DNA from 3 places in the Kluyvera sp. 1366 genome. Region 3 is predicted to be linked to each of the others. Evidence: predicted binding sites of a transcription regulator. Region 3 holds the regulator's gene; each other region holds the start of a gene.
The links. Region 3 encodes PurR, which represses purine synthesis genes. Its sites were predicted from a motif close to CANGCAAACGTTTGCNTG; they were not measured.
Positions count from the first base shown of each region.

Region 1: a site for PurR is predicted at 3,273-3,290, ahead of guaD (guanine deaminase). Genes of this name have one in related genera too.
Region 2: a site for PurR is predicted at 2,517-2,534, ahead of ACVLVH_RS21550 (NCS2 family permease). Genes of this name have one in related genera too.

Region 1 is NZ_JBTRDW010000002.1:188,643-193,877, reverse strand. It holds gene ACVLVH_RS04425 (MDR family MFS transporter) at 1-1,010, shown strand, start outside; gene ACVLVH_RS04420 (DUF1161 domain-containing protein) at 1,042-1,338, opposite strand; gene ACVLVH_RS04415 (DUF1283 family protein) at 1,391-1,726, opposite strand; gene ACVLVH_RS04410 (YnfA family protein) at 1,857-2,186, shown strand; gene ydfG (bifunctional NADP-dependent 3-hydroxy acid dehydrogenase/3-hydroxypropionate dehydrogenase YdfG) at 2,314-3,060, opposite strand; gene guaD (guanine deaminase) at 3,445-4,773, shown strand; gene xdhA (xanthine dehydrogenase small subunit) at 4,770-5,235, shown strand, end outside.
Region 2 is NZ_JBTRDW010000011.1:102,205-107,439, forward strand. It holds gene ACVLVH_RS21525 (ATP-grasp fold amidoligase family protein) at 1-55, shown strand, start outside; gene ACVLVH_RS21530 (YjcB family protein) at 111-392, opposite strand; gene soxS (superoxide response transcriptional regulator SoxS) at 646-1,077, opposite strand; gene soxR (redox-sensitive transcriptional activator SoxR) at 1,176-1,652, shown strand; gene ACVLVH_RS21545 (glutathione S-transferase family protein) at 1,696-2,361, shown strand; gene ACVLVH_RS21550 (NCS2 family permease) at 2,621-3,970, shown strand; gene ACVLVH_RS21555 (Na+/H+ antiporter) at 4,110-5,235, shown strand, end outside.
Region 3 is NZ_JBTRDW010000006.1:42,620-47,854, reverse strand. It holds gene punC (purine nucleoside transporter PunC) at 1-700, opposite strand, end outside; gene punR (DNA-binding transcriptional activator PunR) at 811-1,722, shown strand; gene purR (HTH-type transcriptional repressor PurR) at 1,719-2,744, opposite strand; gene cydH (cytochrome bd-I oxidase subunit CydH) at 3,019-3,108, shown strand; gene ACVLVH_RS14340 (C40 family peptidase) at 3,165-3,956, opposite strand; gene ACVLVH_RS14335 (Grx4 family monothiol glutaredoxin) at 4,321-4,656, shown strand; gene rnt (ribonuclease T) at 4,692-5,235, opposite strand, start outside.

The sequences.
Region 1 (5,235 bases), on a different contig from region 3:
TCATTGGTCCGCTGAGCGGCGCGTGGCTGGTGCAGCACTTTAGCTGGTCGGTGATTTTCTGGGTCAACGTGCCGATTGGCGCCATCGCCATGCTGCTGCTGGCGCGTTTTCTTCCATCGCGCGAACAAAACCAGGCCACCACGCTCAATCTCACCGGCAGCTGCTGGCTGATGATCTGCGTAACGGCGTTGCTGGTCGCGCTGCTGCAGGCAGAAGTGCTCGGTTTCTGGCTGGTGCCGTTCCTGCTGTTGGCGGTCATTGCTGCCTGGCGTTTAAAACAGCATGAACAGCGTGCTGATGCGCCGCTGTTCCCGCTGGAAATCTGGCGCAGCCGGCTCATCGTTGCAGGCAACATCGGCAACCTGATCATCGGTGCCAGTATGATGGGCATCAGCGCCTTTCTACCAACCTGGATTCAGGGCATCACCGGCGGCACGCCGCTGCAGGCCGGCAGCGCACTGGCGATGATGTCGATTGGCTGGCCGCTGGCCAGTACATTGAGCGGTAGGTTGATGCTTATCACCTCCTATCGCTTCACCGCGCAGTTGGGCGCGCTGCTGCTGATTGCGGGCAGCGCGTTGCTGCTGCTACTGCACAGCGACAGCTCAATCGTGCAGGCCGGATTCACCGCCTTTGTGATTGGCACCGGCATGGGCATGACCAGCACCACGTTTCTGGTATCGGTACAGAACCATGCGCATTACGATATTCGCGGCATTTGCACCGCCTCAATCATGTTCAGCCGCATGATCGGGTCGGCGATTGGTACCGCGTTATTGGGCGCGGTGCTGAACCTCAATTTGTCGCTGCGTCTGCCGCAGGCCGACGATCCGATGCAGAAAATCATGTCGCCTGAAAGCCGTCAGGCGCTGTCGGAGGCGACATTGCATGACTGGACCGGACAAATCGCCAGTTCTTTACATTGGGTGTTTGTAGTGTCGTTGCTGATTGCGCTGCTAACGTTGTGGGTGGCGTGGATAATGCCGCGGCAAAGGCCGGAAGTGGAGTAAAAGCAGGGCGGCCAGAGAGCCGCCCGAAAGTTTACTGCGCTGGCGTGTCCTGAGAGCTGCCCGCGCTGTCTGGCACAGTGCTGTCACCATCACGGCCATTTTTCTTGTAGACGATTTTCTGTGTGTCGTTCTCACAATGACCCACAACCTGGCCGCCGACCTGATCGGCTTGATCATTGGCCACGATATCCAGCGTGAAATCCGATTCGGCGACGCCGTTGTTAATGATTTTTTTGCTGATGTCCGCTTTGACGCTTTCACAAGAAGCTTGCGCCAATACCGGCAGCGACAACATCGCCATCAGCAGAACTGCATTACGTTTTTTCATCATTCACTCCTTTGGTCAGAAATCCTGTCAAAACTATAGCAGTGATAAACGATTAAGGTGCAATTGGACGTCCGGTGCGGCGGTCGAGGCAGCGCAGCGTATTCGGTTCCCAATAGGCGTTAACGTTGTAGCTCTTTTCGCAGGAGTCGCGGGTATCAAAGGCTTTGTCCGCTTTATCGAACTCTTTCTCAACGCGCGTATTGACCTTATTACGCAGGTTTTTGGTATCGTTCCACTGCTCTTTGCTCTGGCGCGCGGCTTCATTACTGGAGGCGCTGCTGCCATCTTCAATAATCAGGCGATCGGTTTTGGCCGCAGCGATGGGCGCAGCCATTAACAGGCTCGACGTCACCACGGTAGCCAGCAGGGCGGAAAACAGTTTTTTCATCGTCATTTCCTTCAGTTAACACCAGCACAGCCGGGATCGCGGCTGTAACAACCATGGGCGCTAGTATATCATCGCTGCTTCTTTGCTCACCAGCGGTGAGCGCTTTGTTTAGCTTAGCGAGAGATTTTCTATGCTGGTTAAAACCGCCTTGCTGTTTTTTATCACTGCGATAGCGGAAATTGTTGGCTGTTTCCTGCCGTGGCTGTGGTTGAAGAAAGGCATGACGGCGTGGCTGCTGGTGCCGGCCGCGGCAAGTCTTACGCTGTTTGTCTGGTTGTTAACGTTGCATCCCGCCGCGAGCGGGCGCGTTTATGCGGCCTATGGCGGCGTATACGTGCTGACGGCGCTAATCTGGCTGCGCGTGGTGGATGGCGTAAAACTGAGTACGTGGGATTGGGTCGGTGCGCTGGTCGCCTTGAGCGGCATGTTGATTATCGTGACCGGTTGGGGCCGCGCGTAATCATCGGCCACACCGGCGTGCGATATCAGGGGGAAACATCCCGATGAGGTCGTCGCGGCGAAAGCCGCCGGAGCGCCTCACAGGATGGTCGCCCCGGATATTTCGATCAAACAGCGTGTAACCGCGATTAACCTTTATGCACCTTCAGTCCCGCGGTGGTTTGCGTCACCGGCATAATCTCCAGCGTATTGATGTTGACGTGCTTCGGCAGCGTCGTCACCCAATACACCGCTTCGGTGACATCTTCCGCCGTCAGCGCGGTGGTGCCTTCATAAACCTGGCCCGCTTTATCGTCATCGCCCTTGAAGCGCACGTTTGAGAACTCGGTGCCGCCCACCAAACCTGGCTCGATATCGGTCACGCGCAGCGCGGTGCCGTGCAGGTCGGTACGCAGATTCAGGCTGAACTGGCGCACGAACGCTTTGGTCGCGCCATACACGTTGCCACCCAAGTAAGGCCAGCTGCCGGCAATCGAACCGATATTCACGATATGACCAACATTGCGCTCAACCATTGCCGGCAGCACCGCACGCGTCATGTACACCAAACCTTTATTGTTGGTGTCGATCATATTTTCCCAGTCTTCGATATTGGCTTTGTGCGCCGGTTCCACACCTAACGCCAGGCCAGCATTATTAACCAGCACATCAATATTGCGCCATTCAGCGGGCAGGGAGGCGATCGCTTCATCGATGGCGGCACGATTACGCACGTCCAGCTGAACGGTGTACAGATTGTCGCCCAGCTCATCTTTCAGCTCTTTTAAACGCTCAGCGCGACGTCCGCTGGCGATCACTTTGTGACCTGTAGCAATGAAGCGGCGGGTGATACTTTGACCAAAACCAGCAGTTGCGCCAGTAACAAAAATAATCATCTTACTGTTCCTTATACGATTTCAGGTTATCAGCCACACCTTAGCATTAACCTCGAACCCATGCTCATGAAAACCCAAAGCAGCGTGTTGCAGGATTTTTCCTGCACATTACGAGTGCAATGGCGCACCACAAAGACGCATCCCAACAGGCGATAATCACGCCATACGCAGTAAAACTCGCCGCAATGTTAAATAGCAACCGTTTGCGATAGCAGGCAACCGGTTGCGCATACGTTTGCTCGTCAAGCTTGACACAAAAACGCATCAAAACAACCTATTATATTGAAAGTAAACAATATTTTTTGTTCTTTGCATTGGCATGCGCTTTGCAAACTATCTTTAAGGCAATCACCTGCACTCATAAAAAAGCACCAAGGAACCATTATGCCTTACGCACCCGAAACGCTGCTGCGCGCCAGCTTCTTTGATTTCACCGCACTGGCCGCGCAGCCAGACGACATCGCTGCCAATGCGCGCTATCTCGAAGATGGCTTATTAACGCTGCGTGACGGCAAAGTGGTCAGCCTTGAAAGCTGGCAAATCGCGGAAGGGCGCGTTGATCCCACGCGCGTCACCGATCTGCGTGGCAAACTGATCGTGCCCGGCTTTATCGATACCCATATTCATTATCCGCAAACCGAGATGATCGGCGCCTTTGGCGAACAGCTGCTGGAGTGGCTCAACCAATATACCTTCCCGGTGGAGAGCCAATATCACTGTCCCGATCACGCGGCAAAAATGTCGGCGTTCTTCCTGCACCAGCTGCTGTCGAACGGCACCACCACCGCGCTGGTGTTCGGCACCGTGCATAAGCAGTCGGTCGACTCGCTGTTCAGCGCCGCGCAGCAGCTGGATATGCGGCTGATCGCTGGCAAAGTGATGATGGATCGCAACGCGCCTGAATACCTGACCGAAACGCCGGAAGAGAGTTATCAGCATACGCGTGAACTGATTGAGCGCTGGCATCAGCGCGGTCGCCTGAGCTATGCGCTCACCCCGCGCTTTGCACCGACCTCGTCGCCGGAATTGCTGGATAAAGTGCGTCAGCTGCGCGAGGAGTTTCCTGATGTCTGGATGCACACGCACCTAAGTGAAAATCCGCAGGAGATCGCCTGGGTAAAAGCGCTATTCCCGGAGCGCGCAGGCTATCTTGATGTTTATCATCATCACCAACTTACCGGCAAACGCAGCGTGTTCGCGCACTGCCTGCATCTGGAAGATCAAGAGTGGCAATGCCTGCATGACACCGATTCATCAATTGCCTTCTGCCCGACCTCAAACCTGTTCCTCGGCAGCGGATTATTCAATATCAAACGCTGCTGGCAGCAGGGCGTGCGCATGGGCATTGGCACCGACGTTGGCGCAGGCACCACTTTTAATCTGCTGCAAACGCTGGGCGAAGCCTACAAAGTTGGCCAGCTACAGCAGTACAAACTCAGCGCCTGCGAAGCGTTCTATCACGCCACTTTAGGCGGCGCGCACGCGCTCGATCTGGACGACGTTATCGGCAACTTTAATCCCGGCAAAGAGGCCGATTTCGTGGTGCTTGATGCGGCGGTGTCGCCGCTGCAGAAGCTGCGCAATGCCAATAGCAAAGATATCTGGGAGCGGCTGTTTGTAATGATGACGCTTGGCGACGACCGCAACATCGCGCAAACCTGGGTGAGCGGCAAACCGGTTTGGCAGCGCGAAAGTGAGGAGCAAATCGCATGATCCAGTTCTTACTCAACGATCGTTTAATCACCGAATGCGAGCTTGATCCCAATCTCACCGTGCTTAACTACCTGCGCGGCCAGCAGCAGCGTCGCGGTACCAAAGAGGGCTGCGCGTCTGGCGATTGCGGTGCCTGCACCGTCACGCTCGGTAAAGTCGTCGATGGGCAGATGCAGTATCAGGCGGTGAACAGCTGTTTGACGCTGGTCAGCAGCCTGCAAGGCAAGCAATTGATTACCGTGGAAGATCTCAAGCAGGGCCGCGAACTGCACAGCGTGCAGCAAGCGATGGTGGATTGCCACGGCTCGCAATGCGGCTACTGCACGCCGGGTTTCGTGATGTCGCTGTTTACTCTGCAGAAAAACAGCGCTGGCTGGGATCGTCATCAGGCAGAACAGGCGCTGGCGGGTAATTTATGTCGTTGCACCGGCTATCGTCCGATCATGGATGCGGCGCAGCAGG
Region 2 (5,235 bases), on a different contig from region 3:
ACCGGGCATCACGGTGGCGGAAGTGACCATTCCGGCCGTATTGAAGAAAATTTAGAATCACACAGCAAAATAAAAAACCCCGCTTCGGCGGGGTTTTTTATTGGCGGCGATTAAGGCATTGGCCAATCGGTTGGCGTCTGGCTCATCACTTCGATAAAGGCGTTTTTGGAGATTTCCATAAAGTTATGCAGATTCTCCATGCTCAGCGTGATACCGAGTAGGCCAGTAACAAACCAGCATGACATGCCAACGCCGATGCCACCGCACAGCAGCGCCATCACGTGGTGACTGTTCTGACGCAGTCGAATTTTCATGGTGCTGGCGAAAAACATCATTACCGCACTCAGGAGTTCCCAGCGCATTACAATCAAACTGGTGGTTAGGGTGGCCATCTGCAAAAACCTCTTAGAATCAGTGATATCCCCGACATTCAATCGACATCACTGGCGGCTGAGAAGGAAGGTCAGGGAAGTCCTTCTGGCCGTCTTACTGAAGACAGGAAAGTGTGACTTGGCTCACATTATATCACTCGATTTTAAATTTTGAACAAAATTTATACCGGGTCAGGTAGAAAGATTTTTATCGAACTGAGGAAAAAACAGGCAGGAAAAGCGAGGTGCGCCCGCAAGGGGCGCGCAGAAAGGGTTAGCTAACCGGGCAGCACTCGCCGGTGGTTCGCTGGGCAAAACTGGTCATGTTGTTGTCTGCACAGTCAAAACTGAGCAAACGCGGACGCTGAATCATCGCCTGACGACGCATGGTGTGACGATAAGCGGTGGGCGTTTGCGAGAACTGACGGCGGAACACGCGCGAGAACGTCTGCTGCGAGTCATAACCGTATTGCATCGCGATATCGAACACCGGACGCTGGGTTTGACGCAGCGCCTCAGCGGCCAGCGTCAGACGACGTTCGCGAATATAGCCACCCAGCGTTTGTTTCGTGACGGCACGGAACATACGCTGCAGATGCCATTTTGAGTAACCTGATTTTGCCGCGACTTCATCAATTGACAGCGCTTTATCCAGATTCTGATCGATCCAGTTGGACAGCGAATGAATGATTTCCTGTTGCATCATAGCCTCATCCTTCTGATGTTTTTTGCCTGGTAAGAAATTCGAAGTTTTGCTGGGGTGCGAGTATAATTCCTCAAGTTAACTTGAGGTAAAGGCCCTAAATGAAAAAAGAACGCAATTACCCGAAGCCGGTTTTGACGCCGGGCGAAGTGGCGAAGCGCAGCGGCGTGGCGGTGTCGGCACTGCACTTCTATGAGACCAAAGGATTGATCTGTAGCTCGCGCAACGGCGGCAACCAACGTCGCTACAGCCGTGACGTGCTGCGTCGCGTTGCCATCATCAAAATTGCACAACGCATTGGCATTCCGCTGGCGACGGTGAGCGACAGCCTGACGCATGTGCCGGCTAATAAACGGATGTCGACACAAGAGTGGGACGCGCTGACGCAGCACTGGCGCGAGGAGCTGGATAAACGCATCGAAACCCTCACGCGCTTGCGTAACGATCTTGATGGTTGCATTGGCTGCGGCTGTTTATCGATGCGCGATTGCCCGCTGCGCAATCCCGGTGACCGGTTGGGCGAGCAAGGTTCGGGCGCGGTGTTACTCGATCCGGAACAGGACGAGCAAAAACGCTGATCGACTATACTTGGCGGAACACTTTTACCGGCAAGGAAACCGTATGATCACCGTTCACCATCTGGAAAACTCCCGTTCGCATCGCGTGTTATGGCTACTGGAAGAGCTCGCGGTGCCTTACCAAATCAAACGCTATCAGCGTGAAAACAGCCTGCTGGCACCCGATTCCCTAAAGAAAGTGCATCCGCTGGGCAAATCCCCGGTGATCACCGACGGTAATCGCGTGATTGCCGAATCAGGCGCAATTCTCGAATACCTGCAACTGAAGTACGACAGTGAGCATCAGCTGACGTTGAGTCATGAAGATGAGCAGATTCAGGCTCGTTACTGGCTGCATTACGCTGAAGGTTCGCTGATGCCATTACTGGTAATGAAACTGGTGTTTGCGCAGTTTGGCAAAAAGCCGGTGCCGTGGCTGCTGCGCCCGGCCGGCATCGCCCTGAGCAAAGGGATTCAGAAAGCCTGGCTGAATAAACAGCTGGCTCTACATGGTCGGGTAATTGAAGAGCATCTCACGCAGCATGCGTTTTTTGCCGGTTCACGTTTTAGCATCGCCGATGTGCAGATGAGCTTCCCGCTGCTGGCGCTGCAACTGCGTGGTTCCCTACGCGATACGCCCGCCACCGCCCGCTGGCTGGAAACCATGCAGCAGCGCGCGGCCTGGCAACGGGCGATCCAGCAGGGCGGCGCGATTGAGTTAAGCCGCTGAGTTCAGCCAGGCCGCCATAATTGGCGGCCTGGCGGGGTGAGTTGCCTGGATTTATCCTGCAATACCCGTGATTAAGAGTTGAAAACCCCAGGGCAAACGCCAGATAATCGTTTGCCTTTTTTCCGCGTCCCCCTTTACGGCCTGGAATACGCGGCGACGTAAACGTTTGCCTGGATTTTCATCATGAAAAACCGCCATCAGGGAACGGCAAACGTGCGCCGCGCGGCGACTCACATCACAAAAAAATTGAGGAAGAATTATGTCTGGCGAATCGCGCCCGGCCAGTGGAAAACTGGACGCCTGGTTCAATATCTCTGCACGCGGCAGCAGCGTGCGTCAGGAAGTATTGGCGGGTCTGACAACGTTTCTGGCGATGGTGTACTCCGTCATCGTGGTGCCCGGCATGCTGGGCAAAGCGGGCTTCTCGCCAACGGCGGTGTTCGTCGCTACCTGTCTGGTCGCCAGTTTTGGATCGATCATCATGGGTTTGTGGGCCAATCTGCCGATGGCGATTGGTTGCGCCATCTCGCTGACCGCCTTCACCGCGTTCAGCCTGGTGCTCGGCCAGCACATTAGCGTGCCGGTGGCGCTTGGTGCGGTGTTCCTGATGGGCTTGCTGTTCACGCTGATTTCGGTCACCGGCATCCGCGCATGGATACTGCGCAACTTACCAATGGGCGTGGCGCATGGCACCGGCGTAGGTATCGGCTTGTTCCTGCTGCTGATCGCCGCTGACGGCATTGGTTTGGTGGTGAAAAATCCGGCTCCGGGCTTGCCGGTGGCGTTGGGTCAATTCGCTTCGTTCCCGGTGATCATGTCGCTGGTGGGACTGGCGGCGATTTTTGGTCTGGAAAAACGCCGCGTGCCGGGCGGCATTCTGCTGACCATCATCGCCATCTCGATTCTCGGCCTGATTTTCGATCCGGCGGTGACCTATCAAGGTCTGTTTGCCATGCCGAGCCTGAAGGATGCTAACGGGCAATCAGCGATGTTTAGCCTCGATATCATGGGTGCGCTGCAACCGGTGGTGTTGCCAAGCGTGCTGGCGCTGGTGATGACCGCCGTCTTTGATGCCACCGGTACCATCCGCGCGGTCGCGGGGCAGGCGAATCTGCTGGATAAAGAGGGGCAGATCATCAACGGCGGTCGTGCGTTAACCACCGATTCCGTCAGCAGCCTGTTCGCCGGCTTGGTCGGCGCTTCGCCAGCTGCGGTCTATATCGAATCGGCGGCGGGCACGGCGGCGGGTGGTAAAACCGGTCTGACGGCGATTGTGGTGGGTTTGCTGTTTCTGGTGATCCTGTTTATGTCGCCGCTGGCCTATCTGGTTCCGGCTTACGCGACCGCGCCGGCGCTGATGTACGTTGGCTTGCTGATGCTGAGTAACGTGGCAAAAATCGACTTCAACGATTTTGTTGATGCGATGTCCGGCTTGCTGACCGCCGTGTTCATCGTGCTGACCTGCAACATCGTCACCGGCATCATGCTCGGCTTCGCTTCACTGGTGATTGGACGCCTGTTTGCCGGTGAGTGGCGCAAGCTGAACGTGGGCACCGTGGTGATTGCTGTCGCGCTGGTCGCGTTCTATGCCGGTGGCTGGGCCATCTGACCTGAAAGTTGAATAATTCCAGGATTATTCGCTTTCTGCATCACGCCGCACATCGGGTTGCTCCGCTGTGCGGCGTTTTGTTTTACACTTTCCCACGCAACAACATCGCTTTAATGAAATTGATTCGCCTAAGGAAAGCATGGAAATCTTCTTTACTATTCTCATCATGACGCTGGTGGTTTCACTCTCCAGCGTGGCGGCACGTATTCTGCCGTTTCAAATTCCCCTGCCGCTGGTGCAAATTGCCGCCGGTGCACTGCTCGCATTTCCCGTCTTCGGCCTGCATGTCGATTTTGATCCGGAACTGTTCCTCGTGCTGTTCATTCCGCCGCTGCTGTTTGCGGATGGCTGGAAAACGCCGATAAACGAGTTCCTGCATCACGGTCGCGAAATCATGGGGCTGGCGCTGGTTCTGGTGCTGATCACGGTGGTCGGGATTGGCTACCTGATTTACTGGCTGGTGCCAGGGATTCCGCTGATTCCCGCCTTCGCGCTGGCGGCGGTGCTTTCGCCAACCGATGCCGTGGCGCTGTCCGGCATTGTCGGTGAAGGACGCATCCCGAAAAAAATTATGTCGATTGTGCAGGGCGAAGCCCTGATGAACGACGCGTCGGGCCTGGTATCGCTGAAGTTTGCCGTCGCGGTGGCGATGGGCACCATGGTGTTTACGTGGGGCGGCGCCAGCGTTGAGTTTCTCAAAGTGGCGGTCGGCGGTTTGGTCGCTGGTGTGGCGATATGCTGGCTGTATGGCCGCTCGCTGCGTCTGCTGAGCCGCTGGAGCGGGGATGACCCGGCAACACAGACCGTGCTGCTGCTGCTGTTACCGTTCGCCTCGTACCTGATTGCGGAACACCTTGGCGTATCGGGCATTCTCGCCGCCGTCGCCGCCGGTATGACCATTACGCGTTCCGGCATTATCCGCCAGGCACCGCTGGCGATGCGTCTGCGCGCGAACAGCGTTTGGCAGATGCTGGAGTTCGTGTTCAACGGCATGGTGTTCCTGATGCTCGGCCTGCAGCTGCCCGACATCCTTTCCACCTCGATTGCGCAGGCGCAAGCCGATCCTAACGTGGAACTGTGGATGCTGTTTACCGACGTTCTGTTGGTGTACGCCGCGCTGATGGTGGTGCGTTTCGGTTGGTTGTGGATCATGAAGCGCACCAGCATGCGTCTGCTGAAGAAGAAGCCGCTGGAGTTTACCAACTACTCACTGCGTGAATTGCTGATTGCTTCTTTTGCCGGCGTGCGCGGTGCCATTACCTTGG
Region 3 (5,235 bases):
CAGCTGCGGCGAGAATGAAAGGTGAGCCCGTCAGCCACGCGAAAAAGCTCGCCGAACATGCCGAATAGATTAAGACGTTACCGCTGTAGACGCGGGTACCCAGCAAAGTCAACCAGCCGGGTTGTTTGCCTGAGGCAACTTTCTCGCGCTTAGGCGAGGTTAATTGCAGCGTACCGATCAGCAACACTACGGCAACCAGCGTCAGCGTGATAAAGATGCTGCGCCAGTGGAAGTGGCCGATCAGCCAGGCGCCGAGCAGCGGTGCCAGCGCCGGCGACAGCGCAACCAGCGGCATAATCGTTGCAAACACTTTATTGGCTTTCGCTTTTGGATAGTGATCCACCACCAGCGCCTGCCAGCTTACGGCAGCCGCACACACGCCAATCGCCTGCATAAAACGCAGCGCCAGCATCAGGCGGACATCGGTCACCCACAGCATTCCCAGACAACCGAGGGCGAAGATGGCAAGGCCCGCCAGCAAAATCGGCTTACGTCCATAACGATCTGATAGCGGTCCCCAAAATACCTGGGCACAGGCAAAACCGCCGAGAAACAGACTCAGGCTGGCGCTGATGGTGCCGGGTGCGCTAGCAAAATCACGCTGCATATCGCCAAAGGCGGGCAAATACATATCCGTGGCAAGAAAGCCGAGCATGCTGAGCACGGCGAGATAAGGCATAAATGCTTTAGATGACAACATGTTGATTCTCTTTTGGGCAGGGTGAACGCCGGGGAGTGTAAAAGGATGCGGCGCGCTTTGTGAAACGCTAATATTTGCATGGTGCTGTTAAAATTTTTGAAGGCAAATTTATGTGGTCAGAATATGCGCTTGAAGTGGTGGATGCAGTAGCGCGCACCGGCAGTTTTAGCGCGGCAGCGCAGGAACTGCATCGCGTGCCCTCTGCCGTCAGTTATACTGTGCGCCAGCTGGAAACCTGGCTGGCGGTGCCGCTGTTTGAGCGCCAGCATCGGGAAGTGGTGATGACAGCGGCGGGCGAGCATTTTGTGCGGGAAGGCCGATCTGTTATCAAAAAAATGCTGGCCACTCGCCGACAGTGTCAGCAACTGGCAAATGGCTGGCGCGGCGAGTTGAGCATCGCGGTTGACTGCATTGTAAAACCGCAGCGCACGCGACAGTTAGTGAAGGACTTCTATCGCCATTTTCCCGATATGGAGCTGATTATCAGCTACGAAGTGTTCAACGGCGTGTGGGATGCGTTGGCTGATGGTCGGGTGGATGTGGCGATTGGCGCAACCCAGGCCATTCCGGTGGGCGGACGTTTTGCCTTTCAGGATATGGGCGCGCTGAACTGGCGTTGTGTGGTGAGCCCTGATCATCCGCTGGTTAACAGCAAGGAGCTGGATGATGAAACCTTGCGGGCGTGGCCATCGCTGGTGCTGGAAGATACCTCGCGTGCGTTACCGCGCCGTATGACATGGACGCTGGATAATCAGCGGCGGTTGGTGGTGCCAGAGTGGGAAACCGGGATGGATTGTTTGCTGGCAGGATTGTGCGTCGGCATGGTGCCTGGCCATTTGGCGCGTCCACTGCTGGACAGCCAAAAACTGGTCGAGCTGGCGCTACCGCAGGCGTTTCCGGACAGTCCGTGCTGCGTTAGCTGGTCAGAACAGCGCGCGTCACCGGCGCTGGCGTGGTTACTGGCTTATCTCGGGGATGCGGAAACGCTGAACCACGAATGGCTCAGCGAAGTGTCGGCTTAGCGGCGGTAGTCGCGGAACGGACCGTACGCCACCGAACGACGTTCAATCAGCGTTGGCTGGACTTCGATAGTTTGCGGATCTTCGCGCTTGCTGGTGATGCGATCCAGCAGCATTTCCAGCGCTTTTTCGCCCAGTTCAGCTTTCGGCTGGTGCACGGTGGTGAGCGCTGGTGTGAAATAGCGCGCGTTGCGCACGTTATCGTAGCCAATCACCGAGATATCCTGCGGTACGCGCAAACCCATCTCATCAGCAGCGCAAATCGCGCCCATCGCCATGATATCGCCACCGCAGAACACCGCGGTTGGACGCTGTTTCTGATTTAAGATCTGTTGCATCGCCTGATAGCCCGATTCAGGCTCAAAGTCGCCCTGAACCACCCACTCCGGACGCACTGTAATGCCCGCTTCGTTCATTGCCTGCAGGAAGCCAGCATGACGTCCACCGCCGGTGTTGCGCTCCATTTGGCCAGGAATGGCACCGATATCGCGATGGCCACGTTCAATCAGATAACGCCCGGCAAGATAGCCGCCCTGAAATGCATTGTCCTGCACGGTATCGGTGAAATCACCGCGTGACGCGCCCCAATCCATCACCACCATGGGGATATTGCGGTTCTCTTCCAGCATCTGCAGCAAATCGTCTGGATATTCCGAACACATCACCAGCAAGCCGTCGACGCGCTTTTGCGCCATCATCGACAGGTAAGCGCGCTGCTTTTGCAGATCGTTGTGAGCATTGCCGAGAATCAGCGTATAGCCGCGTTCGAAGCAGCGGTTCTCCACCGCTTCGATAATTTCAGCGAAGTAGGGCGCTTCGCTGGAGGTCGCCAGCAGACCCAAGGTTTTGGTGTGATTGACTTTAAGACTACGCGCCACGGCACTTGGCGAGTAATGTAATTCTTTGATCGCTTCCCATACGGCGTTACGCGTCTCTTCCGCAACGAAACGCGTTTTGTTGATGACATGCGAAACCGTGGTGGTTGAGACACCCGCGCGTTTTGCGACATCTTTAATTGTTGCCATGAAAATGGTGCTCCTGGGCTTATCGCAACTTACTGATAAGTATATTGTTAAACGTTTGCGTCTGCTAATGCTTTTACAGCCCAAAAAAGCGGGCAAAACGGTATGTTCTAGCAGGCGAAATCACTTCATCACGCTGTAAATACAGCCTGCGCAAAATCTGTTGCGCAACGAAAGGCGGCGATTCTAGCAAGCTGGCGCGGATAACACGAGATTTTTGCCTATTGCTATGCGAAAATCGTCTTAACCCTAATAATTGTGTGACTAAGGAGTTGTGATGAATACCGACCTGAAGCTGGCGCTAATGACCACTGTTGGCGCACTGTTGATGATTATCGCCTTCAGCTTTACCGCGATCATGCATTAACAAAAAAGCCGGAGCTGACAACAGCATCCGGCTTTTTTATGTCTGTTGCGCAACAGCTAGCGAATGGTTTTTGGCGTCATCATACGACGCGCGCCCACATAGTGTTTCTGCCAGTAATCCTCACCCAATGCGCTAATCTGAATATCTTTGCCGGTACGCGGCGACTGAATGAATTTGCCATTGCCAAGATAAACGCCCACATGGTCGGCGGTACCGCGATTGTTGATGCGGAAGAACACCAGATCGCCTTTCTCCAGCATTTCACGCTTAATCGGTGCCGCATCACGCAGGTGATACATCTCATTGGCGGTGCGTGGCAGTTTGAATTTCACCAGATCTTTATAGGCGTACCACACCAGGCCGCTGCAATCGAAACCGGTGTGTGGCGAAGCGCCGCCCCACTGATAAGGTTTGCCGAGTTGACCCATTAATTTGGTCATCGCCGTTTCACGCGCTTTTTGATAACGCTGACGGTGCGCTTTACTCATTTTGATGCCGGTCAGCGCTAAGGCTTCATCATTGACGGCGATCTCTGGCGTTTTCTTCGCTAAACGTTGATGACCGTATTTCTTAGCAGAAAGTTTTAACGGGGATTTTTTGCTGGTGGTTTTGTGCAGCGCGGTTTCTGTTTTGCTCTGTTTTTTGAGTTTGAATTTTTGAACAGCAGTCAGGCGCGATTTTTTGGTGGTGGTCTTCACCGGACGTCGTTTGCGGCGCTCGTCTTCACGTGCGCTCTTTTTCTCTGCTTTAAGCGAACTGGCGTTAACGGGCGCATGCGGAGATGCAGCGGCCACATTAAAGAACAGTTGGGCTAAAGCCAGTATGAAAAGCGTAATTAGTAGACGCATAATCCGGTTACAGGTTAAGCAGGCTGAATCAAAGCAGACTGCGGAAAAGTGAGAGAAATCTGATCAAGTGACCAGCGCCGAGGCAATTCTAATCCACTTTTTTTACAAAAGGTAAGGCCTTTTTCTATTAATATGTTACCAGATTGATTCTGTAGCAAAAATGAGCGATTTCAGCTGGTTAACACAGCGAAATTATTGCTAATTATTAATTTATTAATGCCAATTAATGATATGAAAATGTTATTTGTCATGCGTTAACTTAACAAACATGGCGATTAGCCAGTGCAAACGCAAAATCCCGTTTTCAGTCCGGGAGCGAAATCGCTACAATAAACAAACACGAAGTAGAAGATTAAGGAAGGCAATAATGAGTACTGTTGAAAAAATTCAGCGTCAGATCGCAGAAAACCCGATTCTGCTGTACATGAAAGGTTCGCCAAAGCTGCCAAGCTGTGGTTTTTCGGCGCAAGCCGTGCAGGCGCTTTCTGCGTGTGGCGAGCGTTTCGCTTACGTGGATATTCTGCAGAACCCGGATATTCGCGCTGAAATGCCGAAATACGCTAACTGGCCAACCTTCCCGCAGCTGTGGGTCGACGGTGAACTGGTCGGCGGCTGCGACATCATCGTTGAGATGTTCCAGCGCGGTGAACTTCAGCCACTGCTGAAAGAGACCGCTGAGAAGTATAAAGAAGCGGAATAATGCAGAAGGCCGACACATGTCGGCCTTTTCTTTAGTTACTCGGCAGACGCCTCGTCTGCGGATTCTTCACTGAAAGCCAGCGGCCAGCCGCCCAGGCGTTTCCAGCGGTTTACCAACTCACAGAACAGCGTCGCGGTTTGCTCGGTGTCATACAGCGCCGAATGCGCCTGCGTGCTATCAAACTCCATTCCCGCCGCTTTACAGGCTTTCGCCAACACGGTTTGCCCCAGCACTAAACCGCTCAGTGCCGCGGTATCAAAAGTGGCAAACGGGTGGAACGGATTGCGCTTCAGGCTGGCGCGCTCGGCGGCCGCCATCACGAAGTTGAGATCGAAAGTGGCATTGTGCGCCACGATAATGGCGCGATTGCAGCCGCTATCTTTGGTGCCTTTGCGCACCATTTTAAAAATCGCGTGCAGGGCTTCATATTCACTTACCGCACCGCGCAGCGGATTGGTGGGGTCGATGCCGGTAAACGCCAGCGCCGCAGGATTCAGAATGGCGCCTTCAAACGGTTCCACATGGAAGTGCAGCGTTTCATCGCGGTGCAACCAGCCGTCTTCATCCATTTTCAGCGTG